Regions from separate parts of the Streptomyces sp. NPDC085524 genome, predicted to be linked through region 2. Evidence: riboswitches for the same ligand, from Rfam matches in the RefSeq annotation. Region 2 holds a riboswitch; each other region holds the start of a gene.
The links. Region 2 has a riboswitch for cyclic di-AMP ahead of ACIGFK_RS02320 (LysM peptidoglycan-binding domain-containing M23 family metallopeptidase). Riboswitches for the same ligand answer to the same signal wherever they lie in the genome.
Positions count from the first base shown of each region.

Region 1: linked by a shared signal. The riboswitch ahead of ACIGFK_RS30845 (M23 family metallopeptidase) and the one ahead of ACIGFK_RS02320 (LysM peptidoglycan-binding domain-containing M23 family metallopeptidase) in region 2 are both predicted to bind cyclic di-AMP.
Region 3: linked by a shared signal. The riboswitch ahead of ACIGFK_RS27500 (transglycosylase family protein) and the one ahead of ACIGFK_RS02320 (LysM peptidoglycan-binding domain-containing M23 family metallopeptidase) in region 2 are both predicted to bind cyclic di-AMP.

Region 1 covers NZ_JBITTH010000024.1:39,956-44,890, reverse strand. The annotation lists gene ACIGFK_RS30855 (M16 family metallopeptidase) at 1-1,144, shown strand, start outside; gene ACIGFK_RS30850 (M16 family metallopeptidase) at 1,165-2,532, shown strand; cyclic di-AMP (ydaO/yuaA leader) riboswitch at 2,753-2,912, shown strand; gene ACIGFK_RS30845 (M23 family metallopeptidase) at 2,925-3,725, shown strand; gene ACIGFK_RS30840 (GntR family transcriptional regulator) at 3,912-4,589, shown strand.
Region 2 covers NZ_JBITTH010000001.1:521,232-526,166, forward strand. The annotation lists gene ACIGFK_RS02310 (MBL fold metallo-hydrolase) at 1-6, opposite strand, end outside; gene ACIGFK_RS02315 (SGNH/GDSL hydrolase family protein) at 159-944, opposite strand; gene ACIGFK_RS02320 (LysM peptidoglycan-binding domain-containing M23 family metallopeptidase) at 1,108-2,106, opposite strand; cyclic di-AMP (ydaO/yuaA leader) riboswitch at 2,111-2,316, opposite strand; gene ACIGFK_RS02325 (tyrosine-protein phosphatase) at 2,608-3,399, shown strand; gene ACIGFK_RS02330 (aspartate aminotransferase family protein) at 3,476-4,879, opposite strand; gene hpnH (adenosyl-hopene transferase HpnH) at 4,876-4,935, opposite strand, start outside.
Region 3 covers NZ_JBITTH010000019.1:163,728-168,662, reverse strand. The annotation lists gene ACIGFK_RS27510 (septum formation initiator family protein) at 1-298, opposite strand, end outside; gene eno (phosphopyruvate hydratase) at 399-1,685, opposite strand; gene ACIGFK_RS27500 (transglycosylase family protein) at 1,961-2,656, opposite strand; cyclic di-AMP (ydaO/yuaA leader) riboswitch at 2,659-2,830, opposite strand; gene ACIGFK_RS27495 (transglycosylase family protein) at 3,107-4,153, opposite strand; partial or broken gene ACIGFK_RS27490 (cytochrome P450) at 4,257-4,397, opposite strand; gene ACIGFK_RS27485 (cytochrome P450) at 4,603-4,935, shown strand, end outside.

The DNA.
Region 1 (4,935 bases), on a different contig from region 2:
GCAGGTACCGGGCAACGGTCACTTCGAGCTCGTCCAGGGCGCCGGCGGTTCCCTCAACGGCACCACCAGCTTCGAGCGCACCAACTACTTCGAGACGATGCCGGCCCACCAGCTGGAGCTCGCGCTGTGGCTGGAGGCGGACCGGATGGGCTCGCTGCTGGCCGCCCTGGACGACGAGTCCATGGAGAACCAGCGCGACGTCGTCAAGAACGAGCGCCGCCAGCGGTACGACAACGTTCCCTACGGCACGGCGTTCGAGAAGCTGACAGCCCTCGCCTACCCGGAGGGCCACCCGTACCACCACACCCCGATCGGCTCCATGGCCGACCTGGACGCCGCGTCCCTGGAGGACGCGCGCAACTTCTTCCGTACGTACTACGCGCCCAACAACGCGGTGCTGTCGGTCGTCGGGGACATCGACCCCGAGCAGACCCTGGCCTGGGTCGAGAAGTACTTCGGCTCCATCCCGGCGCACGACGGCAAGCAGCCGCCCCGCGACGGCACGCTGCCCGAGATCATGGGCGGGCAGCTGCGCGAGGAGATCGTGGAGGAGGTCCCGGCGCGTGCGCTGATGGCCGCCTACCGGCTCCCGCACGACGGCACGCGCGAGTGCGACGCGGCGGACGTGGCGCTGACGATCCTGGGCGGCGGGGAGTCCTCCCTGCTCCACAACCGTCTGGTGCGCCGCGACCAGACGGCCGTCGCGGCCGGCTTCGGCATGCTGCGGCTGGCGGGGGCGCCCTCGCTGGGCTGGCTGGACGTCAAGACCTCCAGCGGGGTCGAGGTCCCCGTCATCGAGGCGGCCGTGGACGAGGAGCTCGCGCGGTTCGCCGCCGAGGGCCCGACCGCCGAGGAGATGGAGCGCGCGCAGGCGCAGCTGGAGCGCGAGTGGCTGGACCGGCTGAGCACGGTGGCCGGCCGCGCCGACGAACTGTGCCGGTTCGCGGTGCTGTTCGGTGACCCGCAGCTGGCGCTGACCGCCGTCCAGCGGGTCCTCTCCGTCACCGCCGAGGAGGTGCAGGCCGTGGCCGCGGCCCGCCTGCGCCCCGACAACCGCGCGGTGCTGGTCTACGAGCCGCTGCCGGGCTCTGCCGAGTCCGCCGAGTCCGACGAGAGCGACGAGAACGAGGGGGCGGAGCAGTGAGCGACACCGCAGCCGTCACGATGACCTTCCACCCGCGGCCGCAGGCCGGCGAGGCCAAGCCGTGGGCCTTCCCCGCCCCCGAGCGGGGCGTGCTGGCCAACGGCCTCACCCTGCTGCGCTGCCACCGCCCGGGCCAGCAGGTCGTCGCGGTCGAGATCAACCTCGCCGCCCCGCTGGACGCGGAGCCCGAGGGCCTGGACGGCGTGGCCACCATCATGGCCCGCGCGCTCTCCGAGGGCACCGACAAGCACTCCGCCGAGGAGTTCGCCGCCGAGCTGGAGCGCTGCGGCGCCACCCTCGACGCGCACGCGGACCACCCGGGCCTGCGGGTCTCCCTGGAGGTCCCGGCCTCCCGCCTGCACAAGGCCCTCGGCCTGCTCGCCGAGGCGCTGCGCGCACCCGCCTTCGCCGACAGCGAGGTCGACCGGCTGGTGCGCAACCGGCTCGACGAGATCCCGCACGAGCAGGCCAACCCGCAGCGCCGGGCCGCCAAGCAGCTCTCCAAGGAGCTCTTCCCGGCCACCCTGCGGATGTCCCGCCCGCGCCAGGGCACCGAGGAGACGGTCGCCCGGATCGACGCGACCGCCGTACGCGCCTTCTACGAGGCCCACGTGCGCCCCGCCACCTCCACCGCGGTGGTGGTCGGCGACCTGACCGGCATCGACCTGGACGCCGTGCTGGCGGACACCCTGGGCACCTGGACGGGCGACGCCGCCGAGCCGCTCCCGGTGCCTCCGGTGACCGCGGACGACACCGGCCGCGTGGTCATCGTGGACAGGCCCGGCGCCGTCCAGACGCAGCTGCTGATCGGCCGCATCGGGGCGGACCGCCACGACCGGGTCTGGGCGGCCCAGGTGCTCGGCACGTACTGCCTGGGCGGCACCCTCACCTCCCGCCTGGACAAGGTGCTGCGCGAGGAGAAGGGGTACACGTACGGCGTGCGCGCCTTCGGCCAGGTGCTGCGCTCCACCGCGGACGGCAAGGGCGCCTCGATGCTCGCCATCAGCGGCTCGGTGGACACCCCGAACACCGGACCGGCCCTGGAGGACCTCTGGAAGGTGCTCCGCACCCTCGCGGAGGGCGGCCTGACCGACGCCGAACGGGATGTGGCGGTGCAGAACCTGGTGGGCGTGGCCCCGCTGAAGTTCGAGACGGCGGCCTCCGTCGCCGGCACCCTCGCCGACCAGGTCGAGCAGGAGCTCCCGGACGACTACCAGGCGCAGTTGTACGCCCGGCTCGCCGAAACGGGCACCGTGGAGGCCACTTCGGCGGTCGTGAACGCCTTCCCGGCGGACCGGCTCGTCACGGTCCTGGTGGGCGACGCGTCGGTGATCGAGGAGCCGGTGCGCGCCCTCGGGATCGGTGAAGTCAGCGTCGTCACCAACTGAAGTGACCCACTGACGCTCCCAACTGGCGCCTGACCGGCGCTTCTTGAAGGGGCCCGGGCGGCTTGGCCGCTCGGGCCCCTTTTGTCTGTTTCGTGGCGAGGTTGCTTGTTTGCGGTGTGGCGTACGCAACAAAAAGGCGTGTCTGTTTGGTGATTGGCTGATGATCCGCCTAGCGTCGGCCGTGCTGTCCGTCAGTTGTACGCGCCGCATCCGCGGCACCGGGCAGCGATCGCCGAGTCCCCGTCAGGCGCGAGCCTGGGGAGCCGGGGACCCACATCAGTCCCTGGGGTGAATCGGACCCCCTCGCAAGAGGAGGCCCGTAGGAGACCTTCCTGCTCCGAACCCGTCAGCTAACCCGGTAGGCGAGAAGGAAGGAAAGGATCAGCCCCTTCATGGCGTTTGGCAGTCGTCCCGCCGGCTCCGGTAAGCACCGTGGTTCCAGCCGTCTGAGCCGCAAGACCGCCGGTTACGCCGGCATAGCCGCCCTCGCCACCACCGGCGTCGTCGGCACCCTCGCCGCCCCGGCCTTCGCCGCGGACAACGGCGCCAACGAGCACCAGGACAACGCGCTCGGCGCGGTCGTGGTCGCCGAGGAGCTCCCCGCCGACATCGCCGAGCAGGCCGACTCCCAGCAGCACGCCGCCGAGCAGGCCGCCGCCAAGGCGCAGGCCGAGGCCGACGCCAAGCAGGCTGCCGCCGAGGCCAAGCGCCTCGCCGAGGCCAAGGCGAAGGCCGAGCGCGACGCCGCCGAGCGTGCGGCCCGTGAGGAGGAGCGCAAGCGCCTCAACACCTTCGTGGCTCCGGTCGACGGCTCCTACGTCTCCACGCAGTACCACGCGGGCGGCGGCATGTGGTCCTCCGGCAGCCACACGGGCATCGACTTCCACGCCGACGAGGGCACCTCGGTGCACGCCGTGGGCGCCGGTGTCGTCGTCGAGGCGGGCTGGGGCGGCGCGTACGGCAACAACGTCGTCATCAAGCACAACGACGGCACCTACACGCAGTACGGCCACATGCTGCGGCTGAACGTCTCCGTCGGCCAGCAGGTCGTCGCGGGCCAGCAGATCGGCCTGTCGGGCTCCACGGGCAACTCCAGCGGCCCGCACCTGCACTTCGAGGCCCGTACCGGCGCCAAGTACGGCTCGGACATCAACCCCCTCGCCTACCTGCGCTCGCACGGCGTCGACGTCTGACCGACTCCTGCGCACCGCCTGCTCCACCGAAAGGCCCCGGCTCCCCGAGCCGGGGCCTTCGTGTTTCGGCGGGATTTCCGGATCTCCCCTTTCCGGCCGCTCTCGGAAATCATCGTGTGTTGCAATAGAGTCGCAGCAGTAGTGGCACCAATGAGGGTGTGAGTCGGAAAAAGCGGAGGTCCGGTCTTGCGTATTCCTGCGCACGCGGTATGCACGGCAATTCGCGACGACATCGTCTCCGGGGTCTTCGGGCCGGGCAGCAGACTGACCGAGGAGGTGCTGGCCCGCCGGTACGGGGTCTCCCGCGTCCCGGTCCGCGAGGCGCTGCGGACCCTGGAGTCCGAGGGGTTCGTGACCACGCGGCGGCACGCGGGGGCCTGCGTCGCCGAGCCGACGGAGCAGGAGGCGGCCGATCTGCTGGAGCTGCGGATGCTGCTGGAGCCGCTGGCCGCGGCCAGGGCCGCCCGGCGCCGCACCGAGGCGCACCTCAAGGTGCTGCGCGGGCTGGTCAGGTTGGGCCAGGAGCGGGCCAGGCGGGGCCAGGGGGAGGACCTGCGGTCCCTGGGCGGCTGGTTCCACGAGACGCTGGCCCAGGCCTCGGGCAGCCCGGGGCTGATCGCCCTGCTCACGCAGATGCGGCACAAGGTCGCGTGGATGTACGTGGTGGAGGCGCCGGCCCGGCCGGTGGAGTCCTGGGCGGAGCACGGCGCGGTGGTGGACGCCGTGGCCCGGGGCGACGCGGAGCGGGCGCGGGCGCTGGCCGCGGTCCACGCGGAGCGCGCGACGGGGGCGCACCGGCTGCGGATCCCGGCGGTGGTGAGCACTTCGCAACCTGCCGTAAACATGTCGAGCGGCCGGCATTAACAGGAGCCGTATACAAAGGACGGGTGCGAGTGCGCCGCCGGTCGAATTCGGATTCTCCGCGAATTCGCCGAGCGTGGTGCGGTCCGCTGTCCGCGCGTGGTGCCGGTGAATTCGGGCGCGCGGAATTCCGGTGCGTGCAATTCGCTTGCGGCGGGCCTGTGCGCGGGTGCGACCGGGCCGACGGTTCACGGGTGCGGCTCCGCCGCCGGGGCTCCGCCCGGACCCCGCTCCTCAGACGCCGGAGGGGCTGGAACGTGCCCGGCCTCGGCTCGCAGGTGCGCACCGGACGAGCTGGAGGACTGTGCCCCGCGCCGGCTTGCGGGTGCAGGGCGGCGGACATGACGAA
Region 2 (4,935 bases):
GGTCAAGGCGCCTCCAGGGACGGTGCGGTCGGTATGAGGGTGCGGTGGGGATGTTCGTCGGTCTACGAGCATCCCAACGCACACCGGCCCCGAAGGATTCCGCATCCCCCGCGCGTGTCGTCCCCCGGCGGCCCCGGGCAGTGTCCCGGCTCCCCCGTCTACAGCGGCAGCAGGTCCGGCCGCTTCGCCTCGACGTGGTCCCCGGAGGACTCGCCGCGCAGCCGGCGGCCGATCCAGGGCACCAGGTGCTCGCGCGCCCAGTGGATGTTGTCGCGGGTCACGTCGACCGAGCCGCGCGGGCGCTCCGGCGGCCAGGGCTGGTCGGGGTCGGCCGGCACGTCCAGTCCGAGCACCTGCGCGGCCCGCAGCGCGACCCGGGTGTGCCCCTCGGGCGACAGGTGCAGCCGGTCGGTGTCCCACGCCCGGCGGTCCTGTACGGACTTGAGGGACCAGAGGTCGAGCACCGGGCAGTCGTAGCGGTCGGCGATGGCGCGCACGTGGACGCTGTACGTCGCCACCTTGCCCCGCAGGTGCTTGAGGACCGGTACGCCCCGGGTGTCGAAGCCGGTGGTGATCACGACCCGGCCGACGGCTCCGGTGAGGTCGGCGACGGCCGCCTCGAACCGCTGGGCCACGTCGTCCGGGTCGGTGCCGGGGCGGATGATGTCGTTGCCGCCGGCGCAGAAGGTCACGAGGTCCGGTGCGAGCGCCTTGGCCCGCGGGACCTGGTCGGCCACGATCTGGTCGAGGAGTTTGCCGCGCACGGCCAGGTTCGCGTACCGGAATTCGCCTTCTGGATGCTGGTCGGCCAGGAGCACGGCGAGCCGGTCCGCCCAGCCGAGATAAGTGTCCCCGGGTCCCGGGTCCCCCACGCCCTCGGTGAAGCTGTCCCCGATCGCCGCGTACGAGCCGATGGTCTTGGGTTTCGTCGTCGTCGCTGCCACGAGACGACATCCTTCACTCTCGTAACCAACCTACGCCAACGTAATGAGGGGTTGACGGGCCGTGATCTTTACCACCCGGGGGATAAGGAATACGTACACGTGGGGCCGGGACCCCCCTCGGGTCCCGGCCCCACGCGTGCCTGTGCTCCGGCGGCGGCTGCCGTCAGATGCTGACGCCCTTCGAGCGGAGGTAGCCCAGCGGGTCGGTGTCGGAGCCGTAGGAGGGGCCCGTGCGGATCTCGAAGTGCAGGTGGGGGCCGGTCGAGTTGCCGGTGGAACCGGACAGGCCGATGGTCTGGCCTGCGGTGACGCTCTGGCCGACCGAGACGGACAGCGAGGAGAGGTGGCCGTACTGCGAGTACATGCCGTCCGCGTGCCGGATGACGACCTCGTTGCCGTACGCGCCGCCCCAGCCGGCGGAGACGACGGTGCCGGCTCCGACGGCCCGGACCGTGGTGCCGGAGCTCGCGATGAAGTCGACACCGGTGTGGTAGCCGGAGGACCACATGCTGCCCGCGACCTTGTACTGGGTCGAGACGCCGGTGCTGGCCAGCGGAGCCACGAAGCCGGAGGCCGAGGTCTTGGCCGCGGGGGCCTCGGCCGGGGACTCCTTCTGCGCCGGGGCGGCCTGCTCGGCCGCCTGCGGAGCGGTCCTCCGGGCCGTCTTGGGAGCGGTCTTCGGGGCGGTCTCCGGAGCCGATTCCGGAGCCGATTCCGGAGCGGTTTCCGGAGCGGTTTCCGGAGCCGCCTCCGGGACGGTTTCCGCCGGAGCCGCCTCGCCCGCACCGCCGAGGTTCAGCTTCAGGCCGGGGTGGATCAGGTCGGGGTTGCTGCCGACCGCCTCGCGGTTGTCGGCGTAGAGCTGCTGCCAGCCGCCGGACAGGTGGCTCTCGGCGGCGATCTTGGAGAGGTAGTCGCCCGGCACGACCGTGTAGACGGTCGGCGCGGCGGACTCGGCCCGGAGCGCGGCGGGGACCTGCGGGGCAGCCGCGGGGGCCACGGTGGCCGTGGCCGTCGTCGCGGCGGCCGGGGCACCGGCCGCCTGGGCGCCGGCCGCACCCATCAGCGGCAGCGCGAGGGCCGCACCACCGGTGCCGGCGACGGCGAAGCCGCGCGAAATCGAAAGGGACTTGGGGCGGCGGTGCTTACCCTTTGCAGGCATGTCGAATTCCTCTCCGGCGCCTGCGAGGTGAGCTGTCGGGTTCGGACTGGAGATGTCCGGCGGTACATGAACGGACCATGTACGGCTTCACCCCTAGCCGTCCCGGAGCTGACTTCCGGGACAGCGGCTTACCTGGTTCCCCCGCTCCTGCCGCGCGTGAATGGTCGAGTGCGGTTTCCGGGCGGCGGCAGGATTCGGCGATCCACCCGGATCGGTCGCGAACGTAATCCCAAAAGGCCGCACCGAACAAGCCGTGAATTTCCTGACGGAATCACAGGCACGGGAAACCGGGGGAATGCTGGTCACCCTGCGTCCATTCCCGCCCGCCAACAACCGCGCCGGCGCAGGCATTCGGCTTTCGCGATCAGGCACTCACGGTCACCGTATGATCTGGCTCACGGGGACGCGCCCGATCTCGCCTCCACTTATGGCAAGTTGTCGCCAAGTAGTGTAATTCGGACAGAGCACCCACGAGCAGGATCACGAAGCGGAGGACTTCCCTTGACCCAGCAGATACAGGAGCCGGAACTGTCCGGAGTGCGCAATTTCCGCGATGTGGGCGGATTGCCGACTTCCGATGGACGAAGGGTCAGGACGGGACGACTGTATCGAAGCGGACATCTCGCACATGCCACTGAAACCGATGCGGAATTCCTCGATTCGCTCGGCCTGCACACCGTGTTCGACTTCCGCAACGGCGCCGACCACGCGCTGGAGGGCCCGGACGTGGACCTGCCCGGCGTGCGGAACGTGAACATCCCGCTCTCGGATCCGGCCGACGGCCGCGAGTTCTGGAAGATGGTCCGCGACGGCGACCTCGAGCAGCTCCGCTCGATCCTGGGCGACGGGAAGGCCGCGGCCCGGATGACGAACTCGTACCGGGCGATGATCAAGAACCGCACCGCCGAGCACAGCCGGGTCCTGCACGCCCTCGCCGAGGACAGCGTCCCGGCGCTGATGCACTGCGCCGCCGGCAAGGACCGGGCCGGCCTGTCGATCGCCGTCACCCTGCTCGCGCTGGACGTGGAGCGCGAGGCGATCGTCGCGGACTACCTGGAGTCGAACGCCCCGCACCGCCGCTACCGGGTCCGCCGGAGCGACGACTCCGCCGAGGCCCGCTCCCCCGAGGTGATGGAGCTGCTCGCCCCGCTCTTCGACGCCCGCGCCGAGTACCTGGTCGCGGCCTTCGACACCATCGACGAGACCTGGGGCGGCGTGGACCGCTACCTGGAACAGGGCCTCGGGCTCACGCCCGGGACCCGGAGCCGTCTGCGCGAGCGGCTGCTCGACTGACGGAGGGGCGGGAGGGGAGCGCGTCGGCGCGCTCCCCTCCCGCCCTTCCCGCGGCCGTCGGCCCGCTTCCCGCCGGTCAGCGGTTGCCGACCGCCTGCTTGACCAGGGTCCGGCCGAAGTCCCACATCAGCCCCGACCCGCCGTGCGCCTCGTCCATGACCGCGCGGAAGGCCCCGACGAACCGGTCGACGTCCCGCTCGTCCACGATCAGCGGCGGGATGAGCTTGATCACCTCGAGGTGGTCCCCGGAGACCTGGGTCAGGATCCGGTGCTTCTGGAGCAGCGGCACCACGACCATCTGCGCGAAGAGCCCCTTGCGGGCCGCCTGGAGCATCGTCCAGCGGCTGCGCAGCCCCAGCGAGGACGGCCGGCCGAACTCGATGCCGATCATCAGCCCGCGCCCGCGGACCTCGTGGAGCAGTTCGTACCCGTCCACGAGCGCGGCCAGCCGCCCGCGCAGCAGGTCGCCCATCGCCCGGGCGTTGGCCACGACCTCCTCGTCCTCCATGACCCAGAGCACCGCGAGCCCGGCGGCCATCGCCTGCGCGTTGGAGCCGAAGCTCGCGGAGTGCACGAGCACCCGGTCCATGGAGGAGTAGACCTTCTTGAAGATCCAGTCCTTTCCCAGGGTCGCCCCGACCGGCACGTAGCCGCCCGACAGCGCCTTGGCCACGCACACCAGGTCCGGCTCCACACCCGGCTCGTGCTGGTAGGCGTAGAAGTCGCCGGTACGTCCCAGCCCGGTCTGCACCTCGTCCGCGATCAGCAGCGCCTTGTGCCGGTGCAGCAGCTCCTGCGCGGCGGACAGGAATCCGGGCGGGGCCGCGAGGACCCCCTTGCCCTGGATCGGCTCGACGACGAGGGCGGCCACGTCTCCCTTGCGGAGCTCCCGCTCGAGGGCGGCCAGGTCCCCGAGCGCGATCCCGGTGTCGGGGAGCAGCGGGGCGAAGCCGTCGCGGAAGCCGCTCTCCCCGTTGACCGAGAGCGAGCCCGTGGTCAGGCCGTGGAAGGCGTGGTCGCAGTAGAGGATCCTCGGCCGCCCGGTGGCGTACCGGGCGAACTTCAGGGCCGTCTCCACGGCCTCGGTGCCGCTGTTCCCGAAGAAGACCCGGTCCAGGTGGGGGCTGTAGGAGAGCAGCTTCTCGGCCAGCAGCCCGGGCAGCGGCTGGCAGTCGAAGCGGGTGAGGTCGGCGAGCTGGGCGTCCAGGACGTCGTGCAGGGCCTGACGTACGACGGGGTGGTGCCGGCCCAGGCCCATCACCCCGAAGCCGGCCAGCATGTCCAGGTAGTCGTTGCCCTCGGCGTCCCAGAAATGGGCGCCCTCGGCCCGCTCGTAGACCTTGTCGAAGCCGATGGTGTGCAGCATCCGGGGCAGTTGGTGGTTGAGGTGCCTGGCGTGCAGTTCGTACCGCTCCGCCCCGCGCGCGGCCAGCAGGGCGCCGAGGTCGAAGCCCTTCCCCCCTCGTGACTCCGCTGTCATGCCGACTGGTCCCGGTTGCCGCGGACCGTCTCGCGGGCCGCGCGGAGGGATTCCTT
Region 3 (4,935 bases), on a different contig from region 2:
CCTGCCAGCGGGCCTTCTCGTCGCGGAGCCGCTCCAGGCGGTCCCGCGCCGCGGCGGCCGCCTTCTGCTGCTCCGCGATCTCCGAGCGCTGGGAGACGTACTGGCGCATCGGATACGCGAGGGCGACGACCAGCGTACAGAGGACGAGCACCAGCAGGGCCGCACGTCCGGTGAGCCGGCTGCGGCGGACCTGGCGGCGCGACTGGGAGCGGTAGACGTGGGCGGCGGTCCGCTCGCCGAGCTGCTTGAGCCTGGTCGCGGTGGAGAAGGTGGAGAACCGATCCCGGTTCCCGGCCATTGATCCGCCTCCCCTGTGTACACGTACTAAGCAATACGTCCCCGCACACGGTACGGGACCGAGTGCGGGGACGTACGGAGGCTAGACCCGGAGGTCCGGATCAGCCCTTGAAGCGGGGGAACGCGCTGCGGCCCGCGTACACGGCGGCGTCGTCGAGGATCTCCTCGATGCGCAGCAGCTGGTTGTACTTGGCGACGCGGTCCGAGCGGGCCGGGGCGCCGGTCTTGATCTGACCGCAGTTCACCGCGACGGCGAGGTCGGCGATGGTGACGTCCTCGGTCTCACCGGAGCGGTGCGACATCATGCACTTGAAGCCGTTGCGCTGGGCCATCTCGACGGCGTCGAGGGTCTCGGTCAGCGAACCGATCTGGTTCACCTTCACGAGCAGGGCGTTCGCGGAGCCCTCCTCGATACCGCGGGCCAGGCGCTCCGGGTTGGTGACGAAGAGGTCGTCGCCGACGATCTGCACCTTGGAGCCGATGCGCTCGGTGACGGTCTTCCAGCCGGCCCAGTCGTCCTCGAACAGCGGGTCCTCGATGGAGACGAGCGGGTACGCCTCGACGAGCTCGGCGTAGTAGTCGGTCATCTCGGCGGCCGAGCGGGACTTGCCCTCGAACTCGTACTGGCCGTCCTTGTAGAACTCGGACGCGGCGACGTCCAGCGCGAGCGCGATGTCCGTGCCCGGGGTGTAACCGGCCTGCTTGATGGCCTCGATGATGAGGTCGAGCGCGGCGCGGTTGGACTCCAGGTTCGGGGCGAAGCCGCCCTCGTCGCCGAGACCGGTGGAGAGGCCCTTGGCGTGCAGGACCTTCTTGAGGGTGTGGTAGACCTCGGCACCCCAGCGCAGCGCCTCGGAGAAGGACTCCGCGCCGATCGGGGCGATCATGAACTCCTGGATGTCAACGTTGGAGTCGGCGTGCGACCCACCGTTGAGGATGTTCATCATCGGAACGGGCAGCAGGTGCGCGTTCGGACCGCCGAGGTAGCGGAAGAGCGGAAGGTCGGAGGCCTCGGACGCGGCGTGCGCCACGGCGAGGGAGACACCGAGGATGGCGTTGGCGCCGAGGGAGCCCTTGTTCTCGGTGGCGTCCAGGTCGATCATCGCCTGGTCGATCAGGCGCTGCTCGGTGGCGTCGTAGCCGACGAGCTCGGGGCCGAGCTGCTCGATGACGGCGAGGACGGCCTTCTCGACGCCCTTGCCGAGGTAGCGGTCGGGGTCACCGTCACGGAGCTCTACGGCTTCGAATGCACCGGTGGAGGCACCGGACGGAACTGCAGCACGGCCGGTGCTGCCATCGTCGAGGCCCACCTCGACCTCGACCGTGGGGTTGCCTCGGGAGTCCAGGATTTCCCGGGCTACGACGACGTCGATGGACGGCACGAGCATCTCCTTCTGGGATGTGACGCTGGGTGTGCGGCGGCATGTCAGGCCGTGGGACGGCCTTGCCGCTTAGAGCCTAACCGGCTCCGGGCACTCGGCCCGCCGACCGCCCGGGTCCTGGGACGAAAAAGGGCCCGAATACCCCCGTTCCAGGACATACAGCTGCGGAGGAAGGTGTCTTGGCCGTGCACACGCCGCCGCCCGGCGCGTGGAGGGGAAGGCGCGCCGGGCGGTGGGGCTGTCACGTGTGGTGAAGAAACCTGCGGCTATTGCCGCATCGTTCAGCTGAGCTTCAGCTTCTGACCCGGGAAGATCAGGTCGGCGTCGGACACGATGTCCTTGTTCAGCTCGAAGAGCTTCTCCCAGCCGCCCTTGACGCCGTTGGCGTCGGCGATGCCGCCGAGGGTGTCGCCGTCCTTGACCTCGTACGAGCCGTTGCCGGTCTTCGGGGCCTCGGTGCGCTCGGACCGGGTGGTCGGGGCCGGGGTCTCGGAGCGCTTGGGCTCCGTCTTCTTCGGCTCGGCCTTCTTGGTCTCGGTCTTCTTCGGCTGGGTCTTCTTGGTCTCGGTCTTCGGGGTCTCGGTCGAGCCGCCGCCCGTGTAGGAGGAGTTCGACAGACCCACGCCGCAGGACGGCCAGGCGCCCTTGCCCTGGCCCTTGAGGACCTTCTCGGCGATGGCTATCTGCTGGGACTTCGAGGCCTGGTTGGCCTGCGGGGCGTACGACTTGCCGCCGTACGCGGCCCAGGTGGAGGAAGAGAACTGCAGGCCGCCGTAGTAGCCGTTGCCCGTGTTGATGGCCCAGTTGCCACCGGACTCGCACTGGGCGACGCGGTCCCACTCGCTCGCGGTGGCGGCACTCGCGGTGCCCGCGGCCATCAGCGGCGCGGCGACGACGGCACCGGCGACACCGGCGAGCGTGGCGATGCGGACGGCCTTGGTGGCGCGACGGTGCTTGCCCTTGCCGGAAAGCAGCATGAGGTTCTCCTCACCGACGCCTACGAGGTGAGCTGTCGGGTTCGGGCGGATGAGTTGCCCGGCCGTGCGACCTAGCGCACGTCTTGACCCCTAGCCGGTTGCCGCCCGTCTCCGGACGGCCGTTCCCGGCACCTACCTTGGGTCCCCCGCTCCTGCCTTCGGCGCTTGACGCGACGACTGTTCCCCCCGTCCGCCGGCAGGACTCGGCGATGCGGTCGAAGGAGCCCGCGGTGGCGGGCGATTCAGAAGGTAGACAGGTCTCCCCCCGATGTTCAACGCGCCGCATCGGGGGGAGACGACCCCTACTTGCGCTCTCCCCAAGGGTGTTTGCGCAGGTGAGGACGGGGTTTGCGGAAGCCCCTGGGCGGGACACGCCAGTTGACCGGAAGAGACACATGTCTCATTCGAACGAAACGGACAATCAACTCTTTCCGGAAGGGTGAAGTGCCCTTATTGCGCGGTTAGATCCAGGTTCTGTCCGGGCTTGATCAAGTCCGCGTCCCCGCCGATGACCTGCTCGTTGGCCTTGTAAAGGGCGTCCCAGCCGCCCTTGACCCCCTTGGCATCCGCGATGGCCGTCAGGCTGTCGCCCGCCTTCACGGTGTACGTGGGCTTCGACGCGGCGTCAGAAGCCGCGGGCACCTCGGCCGCGGGCGCCCCGCGGTGCTTGCCGCTGCCCTCGCCGGGAGCGGCGAGCGGGGCCGTGGAGGCGTCAGGGGCCGCGGGGGCGTTCGGGTCCGCCGGAGTGGTGGCCGGGGGCAGGCCCGGGGTCGCGGGGGCCGTCGCGGGCGGGGTGGTGGACGGAGCCGTCGGGGTGCCCGGGTCCGCAGGCTTACCCGAGTTGCCCTGGTTGCCCTGATCGCCCGGGTTGCCTTGGTTGCCCTGGTTGTTCGAGTTGCCCGGAGCCGAGGGCTCCTCGACCGGGAGGTCGGCCGGAGGCATGACGGGCAGTCCGAGGTTCGGGCCGAGCGGGCCGTCGGCGATCCCCGGGGTCGGCGCCCCGAAGTCGGTGGACGGCGGCACGGCGCCCGAGTTCGGCACGGCGTCGTCCGGGCGGGAGGGCGCGGGGCCGACGGTCCCGTGGTTGCCGGGCTGGCCGGGGTCGACCACGGCGGCGGGGCCCTGCGCGTCCAGCCCGGCGGGCGCCGCGCACATCGGCCACGCCTGCGGGCCCTTCGCGGCGAGCACCCGCTCGGCGATGGCTATCTGCTGGGAACGGCTGGCGAGGTCGGCCCGCTCCGCGAAGTCGAGCCCGCCGGCCTCCCGCCACTCCTCCTGGGTGAACTGGAGCCCGCCGTAGGCACCGCTGCCGAAGTTGGCGCTCCAACTGCCGCCGCTCTCGCATTCGGCGACCTTGTCCCACGTGGACGTGTCCGCCGCGCTCGCGCCGGTGGCGGCGAGCAGCGGCAGAGCCAGCGCGGAGCCGGTGACTCCGGCAGTGACGACTATCGCGGGCACCTGACGGGGGCGTCTGTGGCGGCCGTTCCCGGAACGCATGAGGCTGCACCTTTCGCATAACGGCGGGGTAACGGCAGAACCTAGCGGCCATCGAACGCATGTCACAAGTTGGGTCGGAAACTGACTTCGGATCAGGTGCGACTCAGGCGTTCGGTACTGCGAAGCGAACGGGAAGAGTGCGCAGGCCACGCATGACGAGTCCGCCGCGCCAGCGCAGCCCTTCGGGCGGAACGGCGAGTTCCAGATCCGGCAGACGCGTCAGCAAACTCGCAAGCACGGTCTGCAGACGGGATTCGGCAGGGGACACCCGCCGGTCCGGGTCGCCTCCTCCGACGTACACCTCCCCACAGTTCCCCGTGATCCGGCCGGCGGCGGGGGTCCGCCGGCCCAGCCGCCCGCCTGGAGCTTCTGCTCGCGGCCGTTCCAGGTCCGGGAGAAGATCACGGCGGCTGTGAGGTGCTTCGGCCCGTCACGGTTACGGTCAGGAGGTGCACGAAGACGCCTCCCCTACCCCGCCGCCCCGTCTGTTCGACTGGGAGTTCGCGACCGACCCCTACCCCGCCTACGCCTGGCTGCGGGAAAACTCCCCGGTGCACCGCACCAAGCTCCCCAGCGGGGTCGAGGCCTGGCTGGTCACCCGGTACGCCGATGCCCGCCAGGCCCTCGCCGACCAGCGGCTCAGCAAGAACCCGGCACACCACGCGGGATCAGCGCACGCCAAGGGCAAGACCGGGATCCCGGGGGAGCGCAAGGCGGAGCTGATGACGCACCTGCTCAACATCGACCCGCCGGACCACACCCGGCTGCGGCGGCTGGTGTCG